DNA from 3 places in the Streptomyces sp. SID14515 genome. Region 1 is predicted to be linked to each of the others. Evidence: riboswitches for the same ligand, from Rfam matches in the RefSeq annotation. Region 1 holds a riboswitch; each other region holds the start of a gene.
What was found. A riboswitch is a leader RNA that binds a small molecule or an ion and turns the genes downstream of it on or off. The one in region 1 is predicted to bind thiamine pyrophosphate.
Positions count from the first base shown of each region.

Region 2: linked by a shared signal. The riboswitch ahead of G3I54_RS32920 (thiamine ABC transporter substrate-binding protein) and the one ahead of thiC (phosphomethylpyrimidine synthase ThiC) in region 1 are both predicted to bind thiamine pyrophosphate.
Region 3: linked by a shared signal. The riboswitch ahead of thiO (glycine oxidase ThiO) and the one ahead of thiC (phosphomethylpyrimidine synthase ThiC) in region 1 are both predicted to bind thiamine pyrophosphate.

Region 1 covers NZ_JAAGMH010000040.1:63,085-72,550, reverse strand. The annotation lists gene G3I54_RS07640 (DUF5326 family protein) at 63-272, shown strand; gene G3I54_RS07635 (helix-turn-helix domain-containing protein) at 677-1,453, shown strand; gene G3I54_RS07630 (SsgA family sporulation/cell division regulator) at 1,555-1,992, shown strand; gene G3I54_RS07625 (YibE/F family protein) at 2,047-3,390, opposite strand; TPP riboswitch at 3,461-3,594, shown strand; gene thiC (phosphomethylpyrimidine synthase ThiC) at 3,587-5,392, shown strand; gene G3I54_RS39360 (hypothetical protein) at 5,415-5,591, opposite strand; gene G3I54_RS39355 (hypothetical protein) at 5,603-5,875, opposite strand; gene G3I54_RS07610 (helix-turn-helix domain-containing protein) at 5,867-6,331, shown strand; gene G3I54_RS07605 (DUF805 domain-containing protein) at 6,574-6,930, shown strand; gene G3I54_RS07600 (hypothetical protein) at 7,068-7,898, opposite strand; gene G3I54_RS07595 (metallophosphoesterase) at 8,102-9,280, opposite strand; gene G3I54_RS07590 (LacI family DNA-binding transcriptional regulator) at 9,455-9,466, opposite strand, start outside.
Region 2 covers NZ_JAAGMH010000136.1:66,348-75,813, forward strand. The annotation lists gene frr (ribosome recycling factor) at 1-490, shown strand, start outside; gene G3I54_RS32910 (phosphatidate cytidylyltransferase) at 490-1,575, shown strand; gene rlmN (23S rRNA (adenine(2503)-C(2))-methyltransferase RlmN) at 1,685-2,791, shown strand; TPP riboswitch at 2,877-2,993, shown strand; gene G3I54_RS32920 (thiamine ABC transporter substrate-binding protein) at 3,075-4,172, shown strand; gene G3I54_RS32925 (iron ABC transporter permease) at 4,253-5,869, shown strand; gene G3I54_RS32930 (ABC transporter ATP-binding protein) at 5,875-6,906, shown strand; gene G3I54_RS32935 (response regulator transcription factor) at 6,945-7,616, opposite strand; gene G3I54_RS32940 (sensor histidine kinase) at 7,610-8,866, opposite strand; gene G3I54_RS32945 (hypothetical protein) at 9,009-9,466, shown strand, end outside.
Region 3 covers NZ_JAAGMH010000067.1:17,036-26,501, reverse strand. The annotation lists gene G3I54_RS12980 (deoxyribonuclease IV) at 1-785, opposite strand, end outside; gene pknB (Stk1 family PASTA domain-containing Ser/Thr kinase) at 793-2,721, opposite strand; gene G3I54_RS12970 (thiazole synthase) at 2,886-3,680, opposite strand; gene thiS (sulfur carrier protein ThiS) at 3,683-3,946, opposite strand; gene thiO (glycine oxidase ThiO) at 3,943-5,154, opposite strand; TPP riboswitch at 5,152-5,264, opposite strand; gene G3I54_RS12955 (hypothetical protein) at 5,316-5,657, shown strand; gene G3I54_RS12950 (FAD-dependent oxidoreductase) at 5,724-6,959, shown strand; gene G3I54_RS12945 (Rv2175c family DNA-binding protein) at 7,041-7,406, shown strand; gene thiE (thiamine phosphate synthase) at 7,482-8,132, shown strand; gene metF (methylenetetrahydrofolate reductase [NAD(P)H]) at 8,284-9,201, shown strand; gene G3I54_RS12930 (hypothetical protein) at 9,251-9,466, shown strand, end outside.

The sequences.
Region 1 (9,466 bases):
GGGCCCTCGCGCCTTTAGCATCGAGGCAAGGACTTCACAGAGACGAGGTAGAGGCGATGGCCGTGCGGGAGATATTCGCGGGAATGCCCTGGTGGGTGAAGTGGATCGCGGTGCCCGTCATTGCGATCTTCGTGTTCGGCGGTCTGATCGCCAGCGTGGTCGGCTTCGTGATCAGCCTGCTCTTCAAGCTGCTGGTCTTCGTCGTCGTGGTCGGCGGTCTGATCTTCGTCGTCCGCAAGTTCATGTCGTCGTCCTCGCGCGGTGACTGGTAGAACACGGATCCCGGGCCGGCGCGGGGGCCGGCCTGTTCCGTCCGACCAGGCCCGCTCCGTCCGGCCCGGTCCCGAAGGACGAGGGCGCGGTCAGCGTCCCGGGCGGATTAGCCCAGCAGAGCTAAGTCCCGGAGGAAACCACCCGTCTGCCGCAAGCGGCCGATACAGTGGCGAAACGCTGCCGCCATCCGGAATGTGACCTTCCGTCACCACATCGATCGCCTGATCGGTCCTGGGTACGACAGTCCGGTCGTTGGCCTCCGATCGCCGGCGCCCGGACCGGTCCTCGCCGGTCACGGGTCACCGGATCTCCGGTCCCCTCCGGTCCTCAGGATCGCGGCAGGCCTGTGGGGGCGGCCCCCACAGGAGGGCCGACGGCCCGTCACCATGCCTGGGGGTGACCTTTGACCACGGCATCGAGCACCGCTGTCCCGACGTTGATCGGTTCGGTTCAACGGGCGTTGAGGCTGCTGGAGGCTGTGGGCGCCCATCGGGACGGGGCTCCCGCCAAGCAGCTGGCACGTGAGGCGGGGCTTCCGCTGCCGACCGCCTACCACCTGCTGCGGACCCTCACCCATGAGGGCTATCTCCGCCGCGAGAACGGTGTCTTCCACTTCGGCGCGGCCGCCGAGAACCTGACCGCCGCCCCCGGCGTCAGGAGCCGCCCGCGCCCCGCGTCCGTCGCCGACTCCCTCGGCCACTGGCGCGACGTCATCGGCGCTCCGGTGTACTGCGCCGTCTACTGCGACGGCGAGATCGAGCTCATCGCGGTCGCGGACGCCCCCGACACCCCGGCGGTGGAGGAGTGGGCCTCGTTCCGGGAGACCGCCCACGCGCACGCCATCGGCCAGTGTCTGCTCGCCCAACTCGACGAGCGGGCCCGCGAGGACCACCTCGACCGGCACCCCGTGCGCCCTCTCACCCGTTACTCAGTGCGAGATCGCGCCACACTTCTGGAACGCCTGCGCACCCTCCGACGAGGTGAACCGGTCATCGAACGCCAGGAGTACGCACTGGGGACCGTGTGCGCCGCGATTCCCGTCACGGCCGGTGCCACCATTGCGGCGATGGCCATTTCCGTACCCCTGGACCGGGAAGATCGGTTGCTGCCCGCAGTCGAACAGCTACGTGGCGAAGTCGCCAGCCTCTTGCGTTCGTTCGTGTTCTCTATCAGTATCTGAAAAATCACTCCTTGTGATCTGCTATCGCGTGCACCACGATGGCGTCAATAGGGCCATGGGGGATCATTCCTGGCCAGTTTCATCTACTGCGGGGTTGAACGATGCGCGAGTCGGTTCAAGCAGAGGTCATGATGAGCTTCCTCGTCTCCGAGGAGCTCTCGTTCCGTATTCCGGTGGAGCTCCGGTACGAGGTCGGCGATCCGTACGCCATCCGGATGACGTTCCACCTGCCCGGCGATGCCCCTGTGACCTGGGCGTTCGGCCGCGAACTGCTGCTGGACGGGCTCAACAGCCCGAGCGGCGACGGCGATGTGCACATCGGTCCGACCGAGCCCGAGGGCCTCGGCGATGTGCACATCCGGCTCCAGGTCGGCGCGGACCGTGCGCTGTTCCGGGCGGGGACGGCGCCACTGGTGGCGTTTCTCGACCGGACGGACAAGCTCGTGCCGCTCGGTCAGGAGCACACGCAGGGTGACTTCGACGGGAACCTCGAGGACGCGCTCGGCCGCATCCTCGCCGAGGAGCAGAACGCCGGCTGACCGGGTGGGTACAGCCGACGGTCCGTCATCCCGTCCTGTGCCGCCGGTCCGTCATCACTTCTTGCGCCGACGGCCCCGGCCGCTCCGCGCGGGCGCGGCCGTAGCCGTCTGTGCGCCGCCGGACCCCGGGCGGTCCGCGGAGACGACCAGCGCGGCGAGCACCGTGGTCACCGGCACCGAGGCGACCAGGCCGATCGACCCGACCAGCGTGCGGACGATCTCCTCGGCGACCAGCTCGCTGTTGGCCACCGTTCCCACACTGCTCTGGGCGATGGAGAAGAGCAGCAGCAGCGGGAGCGCCGCGCCCGCGTACGCCAGCACCAGGGTGTTGACCACCGAGGCGATGTGGTCCCTCCCGATGCGGATACCTGCCCGGTACAGCCCTTTCCAACCCATCTCCGGGTCCGCCTGGTGCAGTTCCCAGACGGCGGAGGTCTGGGTGACCGTCACATCGTCGAGCACCCCGAGCGAACCGATGATGATGCCGGCCAGCAGCAGACCGCTCATGTCGATGTCCGGGTAGAGGCCGTGGATCAGGCCGGTGTTGTCGTCGGTGTTGCCGCTGAGGCTCGCCCAGCCGATGAACAGGGAGCCCAGCAGCCCGATCAGCAGCAGCGAGATCAGCGTGCCGACGACCGCGACCGATGTACGGGCCGTCACCCCGTGACAGAGATAGAGCGCCGCCAGCATGATCGCGCTGGCCCCGATCACCGCCACGACCAGCGGATTCGATCCCTGAAGGATCGCCGGCAGGATGAACAGGGTCAGTACGGCGAACGACACGGCCAGCGCCACCAGCGCCATCACTCCGCGGAGCCTGCCCACCAGGACCACCGCCAGCGCGAAGATCCCGGCCAGCAGCGCCATCGGGAACTTCCGGTCCACGTCGGTCACGGAGTACTGGAGGTCGCGCGGCGCGTCGGGCGCGTACGCCACGACCACGCCCTGACCCTCTTTCAGTTGCCGGGGCGCGTCCGGCTGGACCACCTCGACGAACCTGCGGCCCTTCTCGTCGCCGCTGGTCACCTCGATGGTGGCCTTCGCGCACTCCCCCTCCTGCTCGTTGACGGCCTCCCGGCCCGAGGGCGTGGAGGTGTCCCCGGTCGGAGGCACCTGCGCGGCGTTGACGTCCGCGCAGTCGACCTTGACGACCTGGACGACCTTGCCGTCCTGGGTCTGCCGGTCGAATCCGACGCCGGTGCGCTCGTGGTCGGGCACGCCGCCGGGCCAGAACGCGATCAGGCCGACGACGACCGCCGTGGCGAACGGGATCACCACAGCGGCGATGACCTTGCGCAGATGCTTGGAGACGGGAGCGGCGGGTCCGTGGCTGTGCGTGTGGCCGTGTGAGTGGCCCTGGGGCGGCTGGGGCGCGGGGTCGCTTTGGGGGGAGGTCACGGGGCGATCATCGCAAGAACGGGAGGGCCCTCTGGTCAGCTCGCCGGAAAGGACGCTAGCGTGGAGGCACCTTTGCACACGCGGGAGCTCGGAGCACCGGGCTGAGAGGGCGCTGACCGCCGTACATCCGTACGGGACACGCTGCGCCGACCGCCGAACCTGTTACCGGGTAATGCCGGCGTAGGGAGTAGGTCTCATGACCACAGCGGACGCACGCACGCCTGCCTCGAAACAGAACGACGGAACGCCGAACGGCACGGTTCCGAACGACGAGGCCGGGAAGTCCATCGGCTGGCACAAGGGGTACGTCCAGGGCTCGCGCCCGGACCTCCGGGTGCCGGTCCGACAGGTGCACCTCACCAACGGCAAGGACGTGACGCTGTACGACACGTCGGGGCCGTACACCGATCCCGGAATCGACACCGATGTCCGCCGGGGCCTCGCGCCCCTGCGGGAGAACTGGATCATCGCCCGCGGTGACACCGCGGAGTACGCGGGCCGTCCGGTCCGCCCCGAGGACGACGGGCTCAAGCACACTTCGCCGCGCGGCGGACTGCGCAACCTCGACGCCGTGTTCCCCGGCCGTCCGCGCCAGCCGCGCCGCAGCCGCGACGGACGTCCCGTCACTCAGCTCGCGTACGCCCGGCGGGGGGAGATCACCCCGGAGATGGAGTACGTGGCGATCCGGGAGAACGTCGAGGCCGAGGTCGTCCGTGAGGAGATCGCGGCGGGCCGGGCCGTGCTGCCGGCCAACGTGAACCACCCCGAGATCGAGCCGATGATCATCGGCAAGCGGTTCCTGGTGAAGGTCAACGCCAACATCGGCAACTCGGCCGTCACTTCCTCCATCGAGGAGGAGGTGGACAAGATGACCTGGGCGACCAAGTGGGGCGCCGACACGGTCATGGACCTGTCCACCGGCCGCAACATCCACACCACCCGCGAATGGGTGCTGCGCAACTCCCCCGTGCCGATCGGCACCGTCCCGCTCTACCAGGCCCTGGAGAAGGTCGACGGCCGGGCCGAGGAGCTGACCTGGGAGATCTACAAGGACACCGTCATCGAGCAGGCCGAGCAGGGCGTGGACTACATGACGGTGCACGCGGGCGTGCGCCTGCCGTACGTCCCGCTGACGGCCCGTCGCAAGACCGGCATCGTCTCGCGCGGCGGCTCGATCATGGCGGCCTGGTGTCTGGCGCACCACAAGGAGTCGTTCCTCTACGAGCACTTCGAGGAGCTCTGCGAGATCCTCGCGACCTACGACGTCACCTACTCGCTGGGCGACGGGCTGCGTCCCGGGTCGATCGCGGACGCCAACGACGAGGCGCAGTTCGCCGAGCTGCGCACCCTGGGCGAGCTGAACACGATCGCCAAGCGGTTCGGCGTCCAGACCATGATCGAGGGCCCCGGGCATGTCCCGATGCACAAGATCAAGGAGAACATCGACCTCCAGCAGGAAATCTGCGAGGAGGCGCCGTTCTACACACTCGGCCCGCTGACCACGGACGTCGCCCCGGCGTACGACCACATCACCTCCGGCATCGGCGCCGCGATGATCGCCTGGTGGGGCACGGCGATGCTCTGCTACGTCACGCCCAAGGAGCACCTGGGGCTGCCCAACCGGGACGACGTGAAGACGGGCGTGATCACCTACAAGATCGCCGCCCACGCGGCCGACCTGGCCAAGGGGCACCCGGGCGCGCAGGAGTGGGACGACGCGCTCTCCGACGCGCGGTTCGAGTTCCGGTGGGAGGACCAGTTCAATCTGGCCCTCGACCCGGACACGGCCCGGGAGTTCCACGACGAGACGCTGCCCGCCGAGCCCGCGAAGACGGCGCACTTCTGCTCGATGTGCGGGCCGAAGTTCTGCTCGATGAAGATCTCCCAGGACATCCGCCGTCAGCACGGCGGATCGCAGGAGGAGATCGAGGAGGGCATGGCCGAGAAGTCGAAGGAGTTCGCGGCCGCCGGCAACCGGGTCTACCTGCCCATCGCCGACTGACCCGCTCCGGTACCCCGGCAGGTCAGGTGGGTCCGGCGGCCGAGTCCGCCGGGCCCACCTCCGCGGGGCCGTCCACCGCCGTGCCGAACGGGTTGTCGATGACGTAACGCCAGAACCCGTCGGAGCCCCGGCGGGCGACGTCCGTCGCCGTGCCCGCGATCCGGACCTGTCCGCCGTCCGCCGCCCTGCCCTCCACCACCCAGTCGACGATCAGGAGCGCCAGGCCGCCGGAGACATAGGTGCGGCGCGGGGCCACCCGGATCGGGACGCGCAGCGCGAGGAAGTCCCGGTGGGCCGGTATCCGGCCGGGGCCGGTATCCGGCCGGGGCCGGTCGTGAGGTGACCGGGCCGGGGCACGAACAGCGCGTCCGCCTCGTACAGCCGGTCGACGCTCTCGGGGTCGAAGGTGTTGAACGCCCGCTCCAGGACGTACGGGTGCTCGGCGGCGACGGTGGTCAGATGCACACTGGTGGAATGCGTCATGCCGTCAGTGAACAGCTCGTCGACGAGAGTCACCCAACGGATACCCACGCGGCCGGCGACCGGGAACTGACGCCGACCGCCCGTGGCCGCACGGCCCGTCCCGAGCCGGACTGCCCGGTCGAGGTGGCCCTCGCCGCGGTGTCGGGCCGCTGGACCACCCTGGTGCTGCGCGAACTCATGGGCGGCCCGCTCGGGTTCTCCGAGCTGAGGGAGCGACTGCCGGAGCTCTCGGCGAAGGTTCTCAGCCAGCGGCTCCGGGAACTGCGCGAGCGCGGCCTGCTGTCGGTGGAGCGCCGGCGCGGATTCCCCGTCCGTACCCGCTACACCCTGACCGGCGGCGGCCGGGCGCTGCGGCCGTTGCTGATCGAGCTCTACGCGACCGGTGAGGCACTTCTGGCCACGGGGCCGACTCCGGAGGACCGTCCGCAGCCGCGATCACGGGCCGCCGAGGCCTGATCCGGGGCCGGAAGCATCCGGGCGTTCCGCGCCTTACGAGTAACTACAGCTGGTTCACGGTTGTTTGGCCGGTTAACTCACCTTGTTAAGCGACAGTATGGACACAGTCGTGTGGCAGCTGGATGTACGTTTGGCCCGCAGCTCACCTGCGCTTGACCCTTTCCTTATCCGTGGCTTACTTTCCGGCTTGCTTGGCTGAAATTCGGCGGCCCTTGAACAGGGGCCCGGGGAGGGGAATCACCATGGACTGGTACCTGTCAGTACTCAAGAACTACGCAGGCTTCAGCGGACGTGCGCGCCGCAAGGAGTACTGGATGTTCACGCTCATCAGCTTCGTCATCAGCCTGGTGCTCACGATCGTCGGCGGCCTGATCGGTGCGGACTTCCTGTCCTACATCTACGCCGTGGCGATTCTCGTCCCGTCGCTCGCGGTCCTGGTGCGCCGGCTGCACGACACCGGCCGCTCGGGCTGGTGGTTCTTCATAGCGTTCGTCCCGCTGGTCGGCTTCATCATCCTGATCGTCTTCCTCGCCTCGGAGGGCAAGCCGGAGACGAACCAGTACGGCGTGAACCCGAAGCTGGCTCCGCAGGCCATCTGATCCACCGCTCCGGTCCGTCCGGAGCGTCTCCCCGGGCCGGGCGCGGCACTTGCCGCCCCGGCCCGCGGTGCGTCCGGGACCGGAGCCGGAGCCGGGACCGGATCCGGAAGCGGAAGTCGGCCCCGGGCCGCCGCCCGTCAGTCCGGCTGGTGCTCCGGGCCGCCGAAGTCCGGGCTGGTGAAATCGGGGCTGGTGAAGGTCGGCCGGGGGCCGGCCGCCGGTCCGTCGTCCGGGCCGGAGAAGTCCGGCCTGCTGTAGCCCATCTTCGGGATGCGGTTGGGCGAACGGTGCGGGGTCCGCGCGGCGGGTCCCGCGGTGGGGTCGGCCAGGGCGTCCCGGAGGAACGGGAGGATGCCGCGCTCCAGCAGGGCGTGGCGCCAGGCCTCCCGGGCCCGCGCGACCTCCTCCGGAAGCTCCTGTTCCTCGTCCTCGGCCGCCAGGGACGTCGTGCCGTTGCGGAGCGCGGTGACGAGCAGTCCGACGGCCGCGACCAGGATCGCGGCGGCGGCGACCGCTGCGAAGAACCACCCGGCGGCGACCATCGAGTCGCCGAAGGCCACCGACGGGCTGACCGCCTTCAGCAGGTAGCCGACGAGCAGGAAGATGACGGCCGCGGTGCCGGCCAGCAGCGGGGTCAGGACCGTGACGACCGCGCCTATGCCGGCCCCCGATCCGGCCGCCGTGCTCTGCGGCCCGTCCACGGCCGGGATCCCTTCGGCCGCTTCGGTGGCCGACGCCCGGCGCAGTTCGCCCCGGGCCTCGACGTAGTGCTCGTACTCGGTGGCCGCGGCCGCGGTGATCAGCGCCGTGGCGCTGAGCGCCATCGTGCGCAGCTGTTCGGTGTTGAGCCGGTCACCGACGCCCTCCAGGTCCGGGCGTTCATGAGCGTGGCGCAGTGCGTCGCCCAGGATCCGCTCGTACTCGGGTCCGTCCTCGGCCAGCAGGTGCGGAGCGCTTGTCATCTGCATCCCCCGATGCTCCGTCGGTGCCCGGCTGCCCGCGTGGACCGGGCGATCGGGCGGAAACGGAGGAGAGCCTGCCACTGATACGCCGATGGTAGAGCGCTCACGGCACGGGGTGACAGTGTGTTTCCAGAATTGGGCCCGGTGACGGGTCCGGTGATCGGCGAGGTCGGTGCAGGCGGAACCTGAAGCGCCTTCCCCGCCGACGCTCAGGCATGCAGCGGGAGTTGAACCACCAGCAGCTTTCCGGCCATGGTCACTCCGCCGTCCATGGCGATGGCGAGGCCGTCCGCGTACACGTGCGGGCCGTTGATCACGGGGCCCGACGTGTCCTCGCCGTCCTCCGTGCCGACCTCGCCCAGGAGGTACGGAATAGGGCTGTGACCATGGACGACGCGCTGTCCGCCGTACGTCGCCATCAGCTCGCGCACCGCGTCGGCGCCGCCCTCGTCCCGGAAGGCGAACCGCTTGGTCAGCTTGCGGAAGAGGTCCCAGCACTCGTCCGCGTCGTTACGCGTGAGAATGGCCGTGATCGTGTCGTTGACGTCCTCGATGGTGGACCCGTAGTCGAGGTAGGCCGTCGTGTCGGAGTGCATCAGCAGATGCCCGTCCTCCTCGACGACCGCGTCGAGCCGGGACATCCACTGGAGGTGGACGTCCTGGAGGCGCTCCATGTCGGTCTTCTGGCCGCCGTTGAGCAGCCAGGCGGCCTGGAAGGTGGCGGTGCCGGCCCCGGAGTTGACGGGGGTGTCGGCGAACCGCTTGGCGCCGAGCAGCAGCAGCTCGTGGTTGCCCATCAGGGCCTTGCAGTAGCCGCCGGCCGCCGCCGCCTCGGCGGAGAGCCGCATGACGAGATCGATGACCCCGATGCCGTCCGGACCGCGGTCGGTGAAGTCGCCGAGGAACCACAGCCGGGCGTTGCCCGCGGCCCAGTTCCCGTCGGCGTCGATGAGGCCCTGCTCGCCGAGGGCGGCCAGCAGTTCGTCCAGATAGCCGTGGACGTCGCCGACGACGAAGAGCGGGCCGAGACCGTCCTCGGCCACGGGGGCCGGCTCGGCGACGGTCTGCACCTGGACCGTGTCGCCGCGCCGGATGACCGGGAGGTCCCGTTCGGTCGGTGTGTAGCCCTCCGGCTGCTCGTCGCCCACGACGGCGTTGCCGGGATGCGGCGGCCGGGGCGGCGCGGGAGCCCGCTGCGGAAATGAAGCGCCCGGCGGGACGGGAGCGCCCGGCGCCGGCGGGTTCGGGCCCGGCGCACGGGGCGGCACCGAGGAAGGAGGTGCCACCTGTGCCTGTGGTGGCACGGGTGTCTGCGCATACGGCGGAACCCGGAAGTCACGCAACGTCGCCGTCCGCACCACGGGTTCCTGACCGGCCCCCTGAGTCATCGACCCCTCCACCACCGTCGCGCCGCCGTACACCTGACGGGCCTTGCCTGGTAGAGGTGGTCCGCGGTGTCGTGCGCCCATCATAGGAATGCGGATCGATCTGTGTGACGCACCAGGGGTGGTGAATCCGGGCGCACGCACGGTTCACCGGCCGATTGGTCCGAAAAGAGCCGATCAATCCCCGCT
Region 2 (9,466 bases), on a different contig from region 1:
CTTCGCCGCGATCCGTACCGGCCGCGCGCACCCGGCGATGTTCAACAAGATCGTCGCCGACTACTACGGCGCGCTGACCCCGATCAACCAGCTGGCCTCGTTCTCGGTTCCCGAGCCGCGGATGGCCGTCGTGACGCCGTTCGACAAGACCGCGCTGCGCAACATCGAGCAGGCGATCCGCGACTCCGACCTCGGCGTCAACCCGAGCAACGACGGCAATATCATCCGGGTGACGTTCCCCGAGCTCACCCAGGACCGCCGCAAGGAGTACATCAAGGTCGCCAAGACCAAGGCCGAGGACTCCAAGATCTCGATCCGCTCCATCCGCCGCAAGGCCAAGGAGAACCTCGACAAGCTCGTCAAGGACAAGGAGTCCGGCGAGGACGAGGTGCGCCGCGCCGAGAAGGAGCTCGACGACACCACCGCGAAGTACGTCGCGCAGGTGGACGAGCTGCTCAAGCACAAGGAAGCCGAGCTGCTCGAAGTCTGATGAACGACTCTTCCTGGGGCGCCCCGCAAGGAGCCGGTTACTGGGGCACGCCCGAGATGAGCGCTGCCCCGGCGGGTCCTGCCCACGATGTGCGTGATGCCCAGCAGACTCGGCCCATGCCCAACGTGCCGGACGTGCCCGACGCAGGTAGAGACGCAGCCGACCGCGACGACCGGGACAGGGATGCCGCTCACGTCAGCGGCCCCCTGTTCCGTGACGAGATGCCGCAGGAGCCCATGTCCACCCCGCTGCCGCCCCCGCCGCAGAAGAAGCGTGCGGGGCGTGATCTGCGCGCCGCCATAGGGGTCGGCGTGGGTCTCGGCGCCGTCATCGGCCTCTCGCTGTTCATCGTGAAGGCCGTCTTCATCGGCGTGATAGTGATCGCCGTCGTCGTCGGCCTGTGGGAGCTCACCTCCCGCCTCCAGGAACGCAAGGGCATCAAGGCGCCCCTGGTGCCGCTGGCCGTCGGCGGAGCCGCGATGGTCGTCGCCGGTTACGCGCGGGGTCCCGAGGGGGCCTGGATCGCGATGGCCCTGACGGCCCTCGCGGTGCTGGTCTGGCGGATGGCCGAGCCGCCGGACGGGTATCTCAAGGACGTCACGGCCGGGGTCTTCGCGGCGTTCTACGTGCCGTTCCTGGCCACCTTCGTCGCCCTGCTGCTGACGGCGGACGACGGGTCGTGGCGGGTGCTGACCTTCCTGGTCCTCACCGTGGTCAGCGACACGGGGGCCTACGCCGTCGGCTGGCGCTTCGGCAAGCACAAGCTCGCCCCGCGCATCAGCCCCGGCAAGACCCGCGAGGGCCTGTTCGGAGCCGTCGCCTTCGCGATGGTCGCCGGCGCGCTGTGCATGGAGTTCCTGATCGACGGCGGCGCCTGGTGGCAGGGTCTGCTGCTCGGCTTCGCGGTCGCCGCCAGCGCCACCCTCGGCGACCTGGGCGAGTCCATGATCAAGCGGGACCTCGGGATCAAGGACATGGGCACCCTGCTCCCCGGCCACGGCGGCATCATGGACCGGCTGGACTCGCTCCTGCCGACCGCACCGGTCGTATGGCTGCTGCTGGTGCTGTTCGTGGGCTCCGGCTGAGCTCCCCGGCACACCGGCACCCTGTCCCACCTGCACGTTCTTCGAGTGAGGGTCCGTCGTCCACAGGGCGGCGGGCCCTCACCCGTCTGTCTGCCACACTGGATGAACCATGCCTAAGCCCGGAGAACTCACTTTCGTCGCGCCCCGCGGAGCCAAGAAGCCGCCGCGGCACCTCGCCGACCTCACGCCCGCCGAGCGCAAGGAAGCGGTCGCCGCGACCGGTGAGAAGCCGTTCCGCGCCCAGCAGCTCTCGCAGCACTACTTCGCGCGGTACGCGCACGACCCGGCGGAGTGGACCAACATCCCGGCCGCTTCGCGGGAGAAGCTCGCCGAGGCGCTGTTCCCCGACCTGATGTCCGTGATCCGGCACATCAGCTGCGACGACGACACCACACGCAAGACCCTGTGGAAGCTGCACGACGGCACGCTCGTCGAGTCCGTCCTGATGCGCTACCCGGAGCGCGTCACGATGTGCATCTCCTCGCAGGCCGGCTGCGGCATGAACTGCCCCTTCTGCGCCACCGGACAGGCCGGCCTGGACCGCAACCTGTCGACCGCCGAGATCGTGCACCAGATCGTCGACGGCATGCGCGCCCTGCGCGACGGCGAGGTGCCCGGCGGCCCCGCGCGGCTCTCCAACATCGTCTTCATGGGCATGGGCGAGCCGCTCGCCAACTACAACCGCGTCGTCGGCGCGATCCGCCGGCTCACCGACCCCGAGCCGGACGGCCTCGGCCTCTCCCAGCGCGGGATCACCGTCTCCACCGTGGGCCTGGTCCCGGCCATGCTGCGCTTCGCCGACGAGGGCTTCAAGTGCCGCCTCGCCGTCTCGCTGCACGCCCCGGACGACGAGCTGCGCGACACCCTGGTCCCCGTCAACACCCGGTGGAACGTCCGCGAGGTGCTGGACGCCGCCTGGGAGTACGCGGAGAAGTCCGGCCGCCGGATCTCCATCGAGTACGCCCTGATCCGCGACATCAACGACCAGGCCTGGCGCGGCGACCTCCTCGGCCGGCTGCTCAAGGGCAAGCGGGTGCACGTCAACCTGATCCCGCTCAACCCCACGCCCGGCTCCAAGTGGACCGCCTCGCGGCCCGAGGACGAGAAGGCGTTCGTCGAGGCCATCGCGGCCCACGGCGTGCCCGTCACCGTCCGGGACACCCGTGGCCAGGAGATCGACGGGGCCTGCGGGCAGCTGGCGGCCTCCGAGCGCTAGCCGCTCCCGGGCGGCCTCGTGAAGACCGGTGGCCTCACGGTCCGGCCGAAAACCGCCGGTGTAGCCTGGGCCCGAAATCAACTTCATATTCCGACAGGGGAGCGCCACAGCGCTGAGAGTGCGGCACCAAGGACAGGTTGGCCGCAGACCCTCTGAACCTCGCCCGGGTCATTCCGGGTAGGAAGTTCGGACCTTACTCAAGCTGTTGCGCCCTGCCCGCTTCCGGTTTGCCGGACAGCGGGCGGGGCCGCGTCTCTTCCTGGTCACCTCCAGGAGGAATCACATGAACACCACCACGAAGTACGCGGCGACCGCGCTCGCCGCCGCTCTCGGCGTCACCGTGCTCGCGGGCTGCGGCAGCGACGACGGCCCGTCGGGCTCCGGGGCGTCCAAGGGCAGCGGCTCCAAGACCGTCACCCTGGTCAGCCACGACTCCTTCAACGTCTCGGACAAGGTGCTGAAGGCGTTCACGAAGGAGACCGGCTACACGGTCGAGATCCTCAAGAGCGGCGACGCCGGGGCCGCGCTCAACCAGGAGATCCTGACCAAGGGCTCCCCGCGCGGCGACGTCTTCTTCGGCGTCGACAACACCCTGCTCTCCCGCGCCCTCGACAACGGCCTGTTCACCGCGTACGAGGCCAAGGGCCTGGACACCGTCACGGCGGACACGCAGACGGACGAGAAGCACCGCGTCACGCCCGTCGACACCGGCGACATCTGCGTCAACTACGACAAGAAGTACTTCGCCGACAAGAAGCTCGCGCCGCCGAAAACCTTCGAGGACCTGGTCAAGCCCGCGTACAAGAACCTCCTCGTCACCGAGAACGCCGCCAGCTCCTCACCCGGTCTCGGCTTCCTCCTCGGCACCATCGCCGCCGAGGGCGAGGACGGCTACGAGGCGTACTGGAAGAAGCTCAAGGCCAACGGCGTCAAGGTCGTCGACGGCTGGGAGCAGGCGTACAACGAGGAGTTCTCCGGCTCCGCGGGAGGCAAGAAGGCCAAGGCCGACCGGCCGCTCGTCGTCTCCTACGCCTCCAGCCCGCCCGTCGAGGTGCTCTACGCCGACCCGCAGCCCAAGGAGGCCCCCACCGGGGTCGCCACCGGCACCTGCTTCCGGCAGACCGAGTACGCCGGGCTGCTGACCGGGGCGAAGAACGAGGCGGGCGGCAAGGCGCTGCTGGACTTCATGATCAGCAAGACGTTCCAGGAGGACATGCCGCTCAACATGTTCGTGAACCCGGTCGTGAAGGACGCGAAGCTGCCGGAGCTGTTCACGAAGCACGGCGAGAGTGTCGAGACGCCGCCCACCGTCGCGCCCGAGAAGATCACCGCCAACCGTGAGCAGTGGATCCAGTCGTGGCAGTCGCTGGTCCTGAAGTAGGGCCCAAGGAGAAGGCCACCCGCCCCGCGCCGCCCGTCCGGGGGGCCGGGCGGCGTGGAGCCGCGGTGCGGCTCGGCCTGATGGCCGTGCCCGTCGCGTTCTTCGCGGTGTTCTTCGCCTACCCCGTGACCGCGATCGTCGGCCGTGGGCTCAAGGCGGGCGGCGACTGGCAGTTCGGGCGGATCGGTGACGTACTGGCCCGCCCGGACATTCTCGACGTCCTCTGGTTCACCACCTGGCAGGCCCTCGCCTCGACCGCGCTCACCCTGCTGATCGCGCTGCCCGGGGCGTATGTCTTCGCGCGCTTCGACTTCCCGGGCAAGCAGCTGCTGCGGGCGGTCGTCACCGTTCCGTTCGTGCTGCCGACCGTCGTGGTCGGCACCGCGTTCCTGGCGCTGCTCGGACGCGGCGGGCTCCTCGACGAACTCTGGGGCGTCCGCCTCGACACCACCGTGTGGGCGATCCTGCTGGCCCACGTCTTCTTCAACTACGCCGTGGTCGTCCGCACGGTGGGCGGGCTCTGGTCCCAGCTGGACCCGCGTCAGGAGGAGGCCGCCCGGGTGCTCGGCGCCGGACGGTTCGCCGCCTTCCGCCGGGTGACGCTGCCCGCGCTCGCCCCGGCCGTCGCCGCCGCCGCGCTGATGGTCTTCCTGTTCACCTTCACTTCCTTCGGCGTCGTACAGATCCTCGGCGGACCGGCGTACTCCACCCTGGAGGTGGAGATCTACCGGCAGACCGCGCAACTGCTGGACCTGCCGACGGCCGCCGTGCTGACCCTGGTGCAGTTCGCCGCGGTCGGCGGGATCCTCGCCGTGCACGCCGCGACCGTACGCCGCCGGGAGCGGGCGCTGAAGCTGGTCGACCCGGCGCAGACCTCCCGCCGGCCGCGCGGCCCCGGGCAGTGGGCGCTGCTCGGCGGTGTCCTGCTCACCGCGCTGCTGCTGATCCTGCTGCCGCTAGGGGTGTTGGTGGAACGCTCCTTCGATGGGCCGGGCGGTTACGGCTTCGGCTACTACCGGGCCCTCCAGTCGGCCGGGTCCGGCGGCTCCTCCACCTTCCTGGTCCCGCCGCTGGAGGCCGTCGGCAACTCCCTGCGGTACGCGCTCGTCGCGACGCTCATCGCCCTCGTCGTCGGCGGGCTCGCGGCGGCGGCCCTGACCCGGCGGGCCGGGCGGCTGGTCCGCGGCTTCGACGCGCTGCTGATGCTGCCGCTCGGGGTCTCCGCCGTCACCGTCGGCTTCGGCTTCCTGATCACCCTGGACAAGCCGCCGCTCGACCTGCGTACCTCCTGGATCCTGGTCCCGCTGGCGCAGGCGCTGGTCGGCGTCCCCTTCGTCGTACGGACCATGCTGCCCGTGCTGCGGGCCGTCGACGACCGGCTGCGGGAGGCCGCCGCCGTGCTGGGGGCCTCGCCGCTGCGGGCCTGGCGGGAGGTCGATCTGCCGCTGGTGCGGAGGGCGGTGCTGGTCGCGGCGGGCTTCGCCTTCGCCGTCTCCCTCGGGGAGTTCGGTGCGACGGTCTTCATCGCACGGCCGGACAACCCGACCCTGCCGGTGGCCGTGGCCCGGCTGCTGGGCCGGTCCGGGGAGCTCAACTACGGGCAGGCGATGGCCCTCAGCACGATCCTGATGCTGGTGTGCGCGGTGTCGCTGCTGCTCCTCGAACGTATCCGCACCGACCGATCCGGGGAGTTCTGAACCACATGCTGAGCTTGCAGGCCGCCACCGTACGGTTCGGGAAGCGGGCCGCGCTGGACGCGGTCGACCTGGAGGTCGCCGACCACCGGATCGTCTGTGTCCTCGGGCCCAGCGGCAGCGGGAAGTCCACCCTGCTGCGGGCCGTCGCCGGACTCCAGCCCATGGACGGCGGCCGGGTTCTGCTGGCCGGCCAGGACCAGGCGGGTGTCCCGGTGCACCGGCGCGGGCTCGGCCTGATGTTCCAGGACCACCAGCTCTTCCCGCACCGCGACGTCGGCGCCAACGTCGCCTTCGGCCTTCGGATGCACGGCGTCGGACGGGCCGAGACGAACGCCCGGGTCCGCGAACTGCTGGAGCTGGTCGGGCTTCCCGGGGCCGAACGCCGCGCGGTCGCCGCCCTCTCCGGCGGTGAGCAGCAGCGCGTCGCCCTGGCCCGCGCGCTCGCCCCGCGCCCGAAGCTCCTGATGCTGGACGAGCCGCTCGGCCAGCTCGACCGCAGCCTGCGTGAACGGCTCGTCGTGGAACTGCGCACGCTGTTCCAGGAGTTGGGTACGACCGTGCTGGCCGTCACCCATGACCAGGGCGAGGCGTTCGCGCTCGCCGACCGGGTCGTCGTGATGCGGGACGGCCGGATCGCGCAGGAGGGCAGCCCGCTGGACGTCTGGCAGCGCCCCGCCTCCGCGTTCGTCGCCCGGTTCCTCGGCTTCGACAACGTCACCGCGGCGACCGTGACCGGGCAGGCCGCCGCCACCGCCTGGGGCAAGATCCCGGTGCCCGAGGGCTCCCCGCAGGGCGAGGTCGATCTGCTGGTCCGCCCCGCCGGAGTCCGGATCGGCGCCCCCGAGGACGGCCTGCGCTGCACGGTCGGCGTCCGCACCTTCCGCGGGAACCACGTGACCGTGCGGCTGATGCCCGAGAACGCGCCGGTGCTGGAGGCCGAATGCGCTCTGCGGGACACCCCGGACGAGGGCGCGGCCGTGGGCGTCCGCTTCGACGCGGCGGAGACGGTGGTGCTCGCGGGAGGCGCTGGAGGCTGAGGCTGGGGGCGGGGAGGCGCTAGGGGGTGTCTTGCCGATCACGCCGGGCTCGCGTGCCCCGCCACCACGAGACCCAGCTCGTACGCCAGGATCACCGCCTGCGCCCGGTCCCGCAGCCCCATCTTCGCGAACAGCCGGTTGATATGGGTCTTCACCGTGTGATCGGTGATGGTCAGCCGGTCGGCGATGTCCGCGTTGGACAGGCCCCGGGCGATCAGGACGAGCACCTCGGCCTCGCGCGCGGTCAGCCCGTCGATCGAGCGCGGCGGGGGAGTGCCGACCCGCTGCCGGGCGAACTCCGCGATGAGCCGCCCGGTGATCTCGGGAGCCAGCAGGGCGTGGCCGCCCGCCACCACCCGTACCGCGTGCAGCAGTTCGGGGAAGGTCGCGTCCTTGAGCAGGAAGCCGCTGGCTCCGGCGGTGAGGGCGTCGTACACGTACTCGTCCAGGCCGAACGTCGTCAGCATCAGCGCCCTGGTCGCCCCGCCCGACGCGGCGACGATCTCGCGCGCCGCGTCGATGCCGCCGAGCCGGGGCATCCGGATGTCCAGCAGCGCCACATCGGGACGGAGTTCGGCCGCCTTGCGCACGGCCTGCTCGCCGTCCTCCGCCTCCCCGACCACATCGATGTCGTCCTGGGTGTTCAGCAGACCGGAGAACGCCGTCCGGACGACCGCCTGGTCGTCGGCCACCAGCACCCGGATCACCACGGAAGTTCCGCCTCCACGAGAAAGCCGCCGGCCGGGCCCCGGCCAGCGGTGAGCGTACCGCCGAGCAGCGCGGCCCGTTCCGCCATGCCCACCAGCCCGTGCCCCGGCCGGCCGGAGCCGCCGGACGGAGCGGGGCCGGGTCCGTCGTCGGCCACCCGGACCGTCAACAGCTTCGGCCGGTAGTCCAGTTCCACCACCGTGTGCGCGCCCGGTGCGTGCCGCCGGGCGTTCGTCAGCGCCTCCTGCACGATCCGGTACGCCGACAGCTCCCAGGACGCGGGCAGCGCCGCCCGCTCACCGGCGATGCGCAGCTCGGCCGCCCCGCCCACCGCCCGGTGCTGGTCCAGAAGGTCGTCGAGGCCGGCCAGCGAGGGCTGCGGGGCGGTGAGCGGGGCCGGATCGGTGCCTTCGCCCGTCCGCAGCACCCCGAGCAGCCGGCGCAGCTCCGCCATCGAGGACCGCGCCGTGCCCGCGATCTCCTGGAAGGCGTCCCGCGCCGGTGACGACAGGTCCGGAGTGGTGTACGTGGCGCTCTCGGCCCGTACCGCGATCACCGACACCGAATGCGCGATCATGTCGTGCAACTCCCTCGCTATCGCGGCCCGTTCCGCCTCGGCCGCCTGCCGTCGCTCCATCGCCAGCAGCCGCGACTGGGCGGCGGCCCGGGTGTTCCGGGCCTCTTCGCGCGCCCGCACCGCGTCGCCCGTGCTCACCGCGCCCAGGATCATCACCGTCAGCACCAGCGTCTCGGCGTAGAGCCCGAGGCTGAACCGGTCGGCGCCCTGGAGCGCGGGCAGCCCGGGGGAGCCGTCCCGGGCCCACCGGTCGATGTGCACCAGATTCACGGTCAGCGCGCCCAGCGAACCGGCCAGGACCAGTACCGCCGGATGCTGCACCCGGTGCCGCCCCAGCGTGTAGCAGCCGATCAGGGCGCCGGCGATGGTCGCGTACGCCATGTTGCCGTCGGTCCCGAAGCTGAGGAGGGCCGCGCCCACCGTCAGGAACCCCACGGCGGGCCGGGTCGCCCGCAGCGCCAGCGAGGACGTGCAGACCAGCACCCCGAACACCGTGGCCGCCGAACCCGGTACGACGACCAGCTCCACGACGGCGAAGAGCGTCAGCGCGGCTCCGGTCAGCCAGGCGTACGAAGGCGCCGCCGTCCAGTGCCGCAGCCGTCGCCGCATGCCGCGGTCCGGCGGCGGGGTGGCGGTGGCGGCGGCCGGGCGGGCCGCCGTGATGGTGCGCGTCATACGGAGATTCTTCGTCACGGCGTGGGGCCGACGCATCGGAGCACGGGTGGAGTTCGCGGTGCCGTCTCATGCCACGGGTTGACCCGGAGGACCGGACGGTGGTGTGACGACCCGTGAGCGGCCCGTTCCTAGCCTCGGATCCATGGCCACGTTCGCCCTTCTCACCCATCCCGACCAGCACCGGAGAACCCTCGCGCTGCCCGGCGGCCCCGTCTGGTGGGCCTTCTGCGCGGCCGCCGCCCTGGCGCTCGGGGCCTTCTCCTCGCTCGGCCCGCACCGGGTCTGGGGAGTCGCCGCCGCACTCGGCTACACGGCCGCCGCGGTCCTCGCCGCCCTCGGGCGGAGCCCCCGTACGGCCGGGGCGGCCGCCGTCACCGGAGCGGTGCTGCTGCCCCTGCTGGTGCTCCTCGCCGTGGACCGGGCGCAGTTGGAGGTCGACGTCGTCGCCCGCTCGGCGGGGCTCCTGCTCTCCGAGGGCACGCCGTACCTCGAACGGCCCGCCGCGCCCGAGGACTTCAACCCGTACCTCCCCGGCATGGCGGCCTTCGGGATCCCGGAGGCGGTGGCCGGTCCCGGACCGCTCACCGACCCGCGGCTGTG
Region 3 (9,466 bases), on a different contig from region 1:
GGTACGCCCTCGGTCGCCGGATGCGTGAACAGCTCCCGGAAGGGCTCCGCCCCGATGTGACCGGCGCCGATGTTCTCGTGCCGGTCCTTGTGGGCGCCCACCACGTCCTTGGAGTCGTTGGCGTGGATCAGCTTCAGTCGGCCCTCGCCGACCGTGTCCACCAGCAGATCGAGCGTCTGCCGCATCCCCGACGGGCCGGCCAGGTCATGCCCGGCGGCGTAGATGTGGCAGGTGTCCAGGCAGATGCCCAGCTTCGGGTGGGAGTCCAGCGCCTCGAAGTACGGCCCGAAGTCCCAGGTCCGCGAGCAGAGCGAGAAGCCCTGGCCGGCCGTCGACTCCAGCAGCAGATCCGGATCGTCGTCGTGGGTCAGCTCGTCCAGCAGCGGGCGCATGTGCGTCCGCACCTGGGCCAGCGCCTCGGCGCGCGGCCGCCCGCCGGTCGCCGAACCGGTGTGCACCACCACGCCCAGCGCACCTATCTCCCGGGCCCGCCGCAGCGAGTGGCGCAGGGACTCCACGGACTTCTCGACCGTGGCCTCCGTGTGCGAGCCGAAGTTGATCAGATACGGGGCGTGTACGTACGCCGGGATCGAGGCCGCCGCGCACTCGGCGCGGAACAGCTCGTCCTGCGCCGGGTTCCCGACGGGCGTCGCCCAGCCGCGCGGGTTGGCCACGAAGACCTGCACGGTCTCCGCCGCCAGCTCACGGGCGTACTCCAGGCCGACCTTGGCGAGACCGCCGGCCACCGGGACGTGTCCGCCGACCGGATTGCGCAGAGAGTGCATCTGGTTTCTAGAACCCCTTGGTCTTGATCGTGATCGTGGAGCCCTCGGGGGCCTGCTCGCCGCCGTCCACGGACTGGCCGGCGATGGTGTCGCTGAAGGAGAGGAACGGCCGCTCCACCTTCACCTCGAAGCCCGCCTCCTCCAGGGTGCTCCGTGCCTCGTCGACGTCCCGGCCGACGACGTCCGGGACGTCCAGCATCCGGGGGCCCTTGGAGACGGTCAGCTGGATCGTGTCGCCCTCGGCGGCCTCGGTGCCCTCGCCGGGGGACTGCTCGGCGACATCGCCCTCGGCCTCGGCGGAGTGGACCCGGCCGGGCAGCACCTCGGCCTTCAGCCCCTCGGCCTCCAGCTCGGCGGTGGCGTCCTCGACCGAGAGACCGCTGACGTCCGGGACGTCGACGGGGGCGCCCTTGCTGACGACGAGCGCCACGGCCGTGTCCGGGTTGCGGTCCGTGCCCGCGCGCGGATCCGTACGGATCACCTCGCCGCGGGCCACGTCCTCGCTGAACTCCTTGGTGACCATCCCGGGGGCCAGGCCCACCTTCTTCAGGGCGCGCCGGGCGTCCGCGAGCGAGCTGCCCACGACATCGGGCACCCGCACGATCTCCGGGCCCCGCGAGACGACGAGCTTCACCGAGCCGTTGCCCCGGATCCGCGCGCCCGAGGCCGGGTCGCTGCTCACGACCGAGCCGCGCTCGATGGTGTCGCTGAAGACCCGGTCCACGCCCTTCAGCCCGAGACCTTCGTCGGAGAGCCGCTGCTCGGCGGTCCGCTGGGTCTGGCCGAGCAGGGAGGGGACCTGGGTGAACTGGCCGGAGTTGATGTACCAGACGCCCGTGCCGATGCCGAGCGTCAGCAGTACGGCGGTGAGGATCGTGATCAGCTTGCGGTGCGGCCCGCCGAACGGGCCGCGCCGAACGGTCCGCCGGGGAGCGGAGGGGCCCGCGGGCGGCATCTCCAGCCGGCTGGTGCGGTGCACTCCGGCTCCGTCGCCGTCCGCCGGGAGGGCCCGCGGGATCACGCTCGTACGGTCGTCCGCGCCGTCGTGCGCCTCCGAGAGCGCCTGCGGCGGTACGGCGTCCAGCTCGGCGTCGGTCAGCGCGGCGCGCGCCTCACGGGTCTCGGCCAGCAGCAGCACCGCGTCGTGCGGGCGCACCTCGGGATTGCGGGCGGTCGCGCTCGCCACCAGGCTGTCCAGCGCGACCGGGAGCCCCGGCACGACGGCGGACGGGGCCGGGACGTCGGAGTTGAGGTGCTGGTAGATGACCTGGGCGGCGTTCTCGCCGGTGTGCGGCTTGGCGCCGGTCAGCATCTCGTACAGCACGACCCCGCAGGCGTACACATCGCTGCGGGTGTCGGCGGTGCCGTGCTCGATCTGCTCGGGGGCCAGATACGACACCGTGCCCAGCAGCGAACCCGTGGTGTCGGTGGCCGTGCCGACCGCCCTGACCAGGCCGAAGTCGGCGACCTTCACCCGGCCGTCGTCCCCTATCAGGACGTTCTCCGGCTTCATGTCGCGGTGCACGAACCCGGCCCGGTGCGCGGCGCCGAGCGCGGCGAGGACCGGCTCCAGGATGTCGAGGGCCGCCCGGGGCTGGAGGGCCCCGCGCTCGCGCAGCACATCGCGCAGGGTGCAGCCCGCCACGTACTCCATCGCGAGATAGACGTACGCGCCCTGGGCGCCCTGGTCGAAGACCGCGACGACATTGGGGTGCGCGAGGCGCGCCACCGACTTGGCCTCACGGATGAAGCGCTCGACGAACGAGACGTCGGTGGCGAGCGCCGGGTGCATCACCTTGAGGGCGAGCACCCGGTCCAGGCGGGTGTCCACGGCCCGGTAGACCGTGGCCATCCCGCCGACGGCGATGCGCGCCTCTATGCGATACCGGCCGTCGAGCAGCTGCCCGACGAGAGGGTCCTGGAGGGTCGTGTCCACCCCGAGAGTCTACGAGCCGCCACCGACACCCTGGACGGGCCGGGGCTCTCCCGGGGCCGTTCTGCAGCCGATCCGTGACAGGGACAATTCAAGCCCCTCCTTCAAGCCCCTCCGGCGATTGAGGAGCGGGGGTCCGGGGGCAGCGCCCCCGAACGTAACGCAGCTCAGAACGCCGGCCGCTCCGGATCCAGCGCCGCCCGCCCCTCCACCGGCGACGACGCCTCGGCGAAGTGGCGACGCGGAATCCGGCCGGCACGGTGGGCCAGTCGGCCCGCCTCCACCGCGTGACGCATCGCACCCGCCATCAGCTCCGGCTCCTGGGCCCGGGTCACCGCCGAGGCCAGCATCACGGCCGCGCACCCCAGCTCCATCGCCTGCGCCGCGTCCGAGGCCGTCCCGGCGCCCGCGTCGAGGATCACCGGCACCCCGGCCCGCTCGACGATCAGCTCGAAGTTGTGCGGGTTGCGGATGCCGAGCCCGGAGCCGATGGGGGAGCCGAGCGGCATGATCGCCGCGCAGCCCACGTCCTCCAGCTTCCGGGCCAGCACCGGATCGTCGTTGGTGTAGGGCAGTACGACGAACCCGTCGTCCACCAGGGTCTCCGCCGCGTCCAGCAGCTCGACGGTGTCGGGCAGCAGGGTCCGCTCGTCCGCGATCACCTCCAGCTTCACCCAGTCGGTGCCGAGCGCCTCCCGGGCCAGCCGGGCGGTCAGCACGGCCTCTCCGGCGGTGAAGCAGCCCGCGGTGTTCGGCAGCACCTGGATGGAGAGCCGCTCCAGCACCGAGAGCACCGAACCCCGCACCGTCGGGTCGAGCCGGCGCATCGCCACGGTGGTCAGCTCGGTGCCGGAGGCGATCAGCGAGCGCTCCAGCACCTCCAGGCTCGGGGCGCCGCCGGTGCCCATGATCAGCCGGGAGCCGAAGGTGGCGGGCCCCAGCGAGAAGACGTCGTCCGACATGGTCAGCCTCCCTGCACGGCGGTCAGGATCTCGACGCGGTCGCCCTCGCCGAGCGTCGTGGCGGCCCACCGGCCGCGCGGGACGACGCTCTCGTCGACGGCGACGGCGACCCCGGAGCGGGCCGGGGTCAGCGTGGCGACGAGGGCGTCCAGGGCGGTCCCGGCGGGAACGGTACGGGCTTCCCCGTTCACCGAGACGGAAACGGTGGCGGTCGCGGCGGCTTCCGATACGGCGGCGGCTTCCGGGACGGCGGGCTGCTGGGTCATACGGGCTGCTCCTGGAGTACGGGGGCGGCGGGGGAGGCCGCCGCGAAACGGCCGGGGGCGAAGGGGCGGGCCGTCTCGGGCAGCTCGCCGGTCGTCAGGGCGTCGGCCATCGCGTCCCCGGTGACCGGGGTCAGCAGGACGCCGTTGCGGTGATGGCCGGTGGCGAGCAGCAGACCGGGCAGGGCGGTCGGGCCGAGCAGCGGGGCGTTGTCGGGCGAGGCGGGACGCAGACCGGCCAGGGTCTCGGTGAGCGGCAGCTCGGTGATGCCGGGCACCAGCTCGTGGGCGTCGCGCAGCAGCTCGTACACCCCGCCGGCGGTGACCGTGGTGTCCCAGCCCTGCTCCTCGCTGGTGGCGCCGACGACCAGCTCGCCGTTCTCGCGCGGTACGAGGTAGAGGTGGCCGCCCCGGACCACGGCGCGCACGGTGCGGCTGAGGAAGGGGGCGTACGCCGGTGGCACGGTGAGCCTCAGGACCTGGCCCTTGACCGGGCGGACCGGCGGCACGAGCTCCGGCGGGAGCCCCGCGAGCCGGCCGCTGAGGCTGCCCGCGGCGAGCACGACCTGATCGGCCGCGAACTCCGTGCCGTCGCCGAGCAGCGCCCCGGCCGCCCGGCCCCCGGAGACGGTGAGCCGCTCGGCGGTCGTCCGGCGGAACGCGACCCCGACCCGCTCGCACGCGACTCGCAGTGCGGCGGCGAGGCGGCGCGGATCCACCTGGTGGTCGCCGTCGACCCGCAGACCGCCCCGGACGCCAGGCGCCAGCATCGGCTCCAGGCGGCGGCACTCACGGCCGCTCAGCCAGGTCGACTCCAGCCCCGAACGCTCCTGGAGGGCGTGCAGTTCGCGCAGATGCGCGCGGTCGTCGGCGTCCAGCGCGACGGCGAGCGTGCCGCAGGTGCGAAAGCCGGTGTCCCGGCCGCTCGCCTCCTCCAGCTCGGCCACGAACGCCGGATAGCGGGCGGCCGAGGCGAGGTTGAGCCCGAGCAGCATCTGCTCGCCGTAGTGCAGTTCGGTGACGGCGGCCAGCATGCCCGCCGCGACCTGTGCGGCGCCGCCGCCCGGTGCGGGGTCCGCCACCGTGACGCGCAGCCCCCGCTGGGCGGCCCGCCACGCGGTGACCAGACCGATGATTCCGCCCCCGATGACGAGGACGTCGGATCCGGAGATTCTCCTTGAGGCTCCTGAGGTTTTCCCCGAGACGCGCATGGGTGTCCAGCCCCTCCCTTCGCCGGCATGACCCGGAGCAGGTTCGTACGGTCGGAGGCCGGCCAGCCTCCCTCTCAGCCCGGTGCGTCCGGGCTCCCGCGAGTGTTCTACCTTGGCCAGCCTAGACCCACTCGCTCGCGGCCAGTAAGGGAGCGCCCACCGTGGCCCGTTCGCTCGACGGACTCGTCCTGTCGCCCGTCGCCGACCAGGCCCCGGGCCAGGTCGGTACCCGCACGCGCTTCACGTACCACGAGCAGGACGGCCGGATCTGGGCCGAGTACACGGGCGGCGACGTGGTCCGCGGCCATCTCGTCGGCACCCGGGACGGGGACGCGCTGGACTTCCGCTACGTCCAGCTCAAGCGGGACGGAACGACCTCGTCCGGACACTGCCTCTCCACCGTCGTCGGCCTCGCGGACGGCCGGGTGCGGCTGGAGGAGCGCTGGGCCTGGGAGTCCCAGGAGGGCAGCGGAACGAGCGTGGTGGAGGAAGTGCGCTCCTGACGGCCGTCGTTCCGGCATTCCGTCGACCGCCTTCCTGACGCCCCGTCAGGTGATTAAGGTGGACAGGTGAGCGAGCAGCAGACGGAGAAGAGTCCGGACCGGAGCGTCGTGGTCGTCGGAGCGGGCATGGCGGGCGTGCAGAGCGCCGTGGCCCTGCGCGAGGCGGGCTTCGCCGGGCCCGTCACCCTGATCGGCGCCGAGCCCCACCAGCCCTACGACCGCCCGCCGCTCTCCAAGGCCGTCCTGCTGGGCAAGGCCGAGGACTCCGCCTTCGACGTCGACTTCGAGGCGCTGGACATCACCCTGCGCCTCGGCCTGGACGTCACCGCCCTGCGCGCCGCCGACCATGTGCTGGACACCGCCGACGGGCCCGTCCCCTACGACGCCCTGATCCTCGCGACCGGCGCGGAGCCCATCACCCTGCCCGGCACCGAGGGCGTGCCCGGCGTCCATCTGCTGCGCACCCTGGACGACGCCGCCCGGCTGCGGCCCGTCCTGGACCGGCAGCACGACGTGGTCGTCGTCGGGGCGGGCTGGATCGGCGCGGAGTTCGCCACCGCCGCCCGGGCCGCGGGCTGCGCCGTCACCGTCGTCGAGGCCGCCGCCCGCCCGCTCGCGGGCACCCTGCCCGCCGAGGTGGCCGCCCCGATGGCCGACTGGTACGCCGACAGCGGCGCTGAACTCCTCACCGGGGCCCGGGTCGACCGCGTCGAGGAGGGGGCCGTCATCCTCGCGGACGGCCGCACCCTGCCCGCCGGAGCCGTGGTCGTCGGCATCGGCGCCCGCCCCGCCACCGGCTGGCTGACCGGCTCCGGGGTGGAGCTCGGCCCGGACGGCTCGGTCACCGCCGACAGCGCACTGCGCACCACGCTGCCCGATGTGTACGCGGTCGGGGACTGCGCCTCCTTCCCCTCCGCCCGCTACGGAACCCGCTTGCTGGTCCACCACTGGGACAACGCCCTCCAGGGCCCGCGCACCGCGGCCGCCGCGATCCTGGCCGCCCAGGACGGCGGACCGCTCCCCGTCTACGACCCCGTCCCGTACTTCTGGTCCGAGCAGTTCGGCCGCTTCGTGCAGTACGCCGGCCACCACGCGGACGCCGACACCCTGCTGTGGCGCGGCGACGGGTCGGAGGCGACCTGGTCGGTGTGCTGGCTGCGCGACGGGGCGCTCGTCGCCGTGCTCGCCGTGGGCCGTCCGCGCGACCTCGCCCAGGGCCGCAGGCTCATCGAGTCGGGGGCCGCCCTCGACCCGGAGAAGGTGGCGGACCCCGCCGTACCGCTGAAGTCCGCCGCCCTCTGAAGGGCCCCGGCCCGCCGCGGCCGACCCCCGTACGGTCGGCCCGGCTACCGACTGTCAGTCCTGGATGGCACGCTTGTCCTTGTGACCGAGATTGACGCAAAGACCGATGCTCTCGTCCCCGCCTGGCTCCACCTTCCCGACATCGCGGAAATGCTCGATGTCCAGGTGACGCGCGTACGGCAGTTGGTCAAGGAGGGCCAGCTCATCGCCGTACGCCGTGGTGAGAACCGGACGCTCCAGGTGCCCGCCGCCTTCATCGACGGCGACAAGGTGGTCAAGGGCCTCTCCGGCACCCTGACCCTCCTGAAGGACGACGGCTATTCCGACGAAGAGATGCTGGAGTGGCTCTTCACTCCCGACCCGACCCTGCCCGGCACCCCCGCACAGGCGCTGAGCGAGAATCGCGGTACGGAGGTGAAGCGCCGAGCCCAGGCGCTCGCCGTCTGACCGATACGACAGAAAGCGGAGCACGGGCCGCCCGGTGCGGCCCGTGCACCGCCACGACCACGGGGGAGTTCCACCATGTCCACGCCTCGCGAGCAGCTGTCCGACGCCCGGCTCTATCTGTGCACGGACGCCCGCAAGCGCCAGGGCGACCTCCCCGCCTTCCTGGACGCCGTGCTCGCCGCGGGCGTCGACATCGTCCAGCTCCGGGACAAGGGCATGGAGGCCGCCGAGGAGCTGGAGCACCTCGCCGTGTTCGCCGACGCCTGCCGCCGGCACGGCAAGCTCCTCGCGGTGAACGACCGCGCGGATGTCGCCCACGCCATCGGCGCCGACGTCCTGCACCTCGGACAGGGCGACCTGCCGGTCCCCGCCGCCCGCGCGATCATCGGCGCCGACCGGCTGATCGGCCGCTCCACGCACGCCGAGGCCGAGGTCGACGCGGCCGTCGCCCAGGACGGCGTGGACTATTTCTGCACCGGCCCCTGCTGGCCCACCCCCACCAAGCCCGGCCGCCACGCCCCCGGCCTCGGCCTCGTGCGCCACGCGGCCTCGCTCGACCAGCCGCGCCCCTGGTTCGCGATCGGCGGGATCGACGCGGGCAATCTGGACGAGGTGCTGGACGCCGGGGCCCGCCGTGTCGTCGTCGTCCGGGCGATCACGGAAGCCGACGACCCGGCCGCCGCCACCGCCGACCTGGCCCGACGCATCCGGACGCACGCGCTCTGACCTTCCGGGCCGCCCGACCCACGTGTTCCGGCTCGCGCGAATGGGGGATATCCCGGGCTCCTGTCCGAGGGATGGACAAGAGCCCGACAAAACGACGCAAAGTTTGCTGCTCTGGTTGGGGGAGCGTCCACCCCCTGGTTAACCTCCCCTTATGGCCCTTGGCACACCCTCCACCAGGACGGATCACGCGCGCACGGTGCGTGACCTGCTAGCGACCGGCAAGACGTCGTACTCCTTCGAGTTCTGGGCGCCCAAGACGGAAAAAGGTGAGCGGAACCTCTGGAACGCGCTGCGCCGCGTCGAGGCGGTCCGCCCGAGCTTCGTCTCCGTGACGTACGGAGCCGGCGGCTCCACCCGTGCCGGGACGGTCCGAGCCACCCAGCAGATCGCCGCCGACTCCACCCTGACCCCGGTCGCCCACCTCACCGCGGTCAACCACTCCGTCGCCGAGCTGCGCAACATGGTCGGGCAGTACGCCGACGCGGGCATCAGGAACATCCTCGCGGTCCGCGGCGACCCGCCGGGCGACCCGATGGGCGCGTGGGTGGAGCACCCGCAGGGCGTGAAGTACGCCGCAGACCTCGTCCGACTCATCAAGGAATCGGGCGACTTCTGCGTCGGCGTCGCGGCATTTCCCGAAATGCACCCCCGGTCGACCGACTGGGAGACGGACATCGGCCATTTCGTGGACAAGTGCCGGGCGGGCGCGGATTATGCGATCACCCAGATGTTCTTCCGTCCGGAGGACTATCTCCGGATGCGTGACCGCGTGGTCGCTGCGGGTTGCGAAACGCCGGTGATCCCGGAGGTCATGCCCCTTACCAGCGTGAAGCAATTGGAAAAGTTCTCCCAGCTCAGCAACGCGACCGTGCCCGCGTCGTTGAAAGAGCGCATCCTCGCAGCCAAGGACGATCCGGCCGCTGTACGCTCCATTGGCATCGAGTTCGCAACGGAGTTCTGCGCGAAGCTGCTGTCCGAGGGTGTGCCCGGACTGCACTTCATCACGCTCAACAACTCGACGGCTACGCTCGAAATCTACGAAAAACTCGGACTGCACAAGCAGTCGTGACCGGTCGTACCCGCCGCCGATGCGGCTACGGCCGAAGGAGGGGGCGGGCGTGGGCTGGACGGTCCTCTACATCGCATTCGGTCTGGTGGCCCTGTGGCTGCTCGGCGAGGTGCTGCTGCAGTACAAGGCACGACTGCGCTGGCGGCTCCTCGCCTTCGCCGGCTTCCTCGGCGTGGTGGTCGGGGTGCTGCTGGCCTCCGTTCCGGTGATCGTAGTCGGCACGATCGCCTTCGCCACCGGCCAGACCTTCGTGACGCTGTCCTTC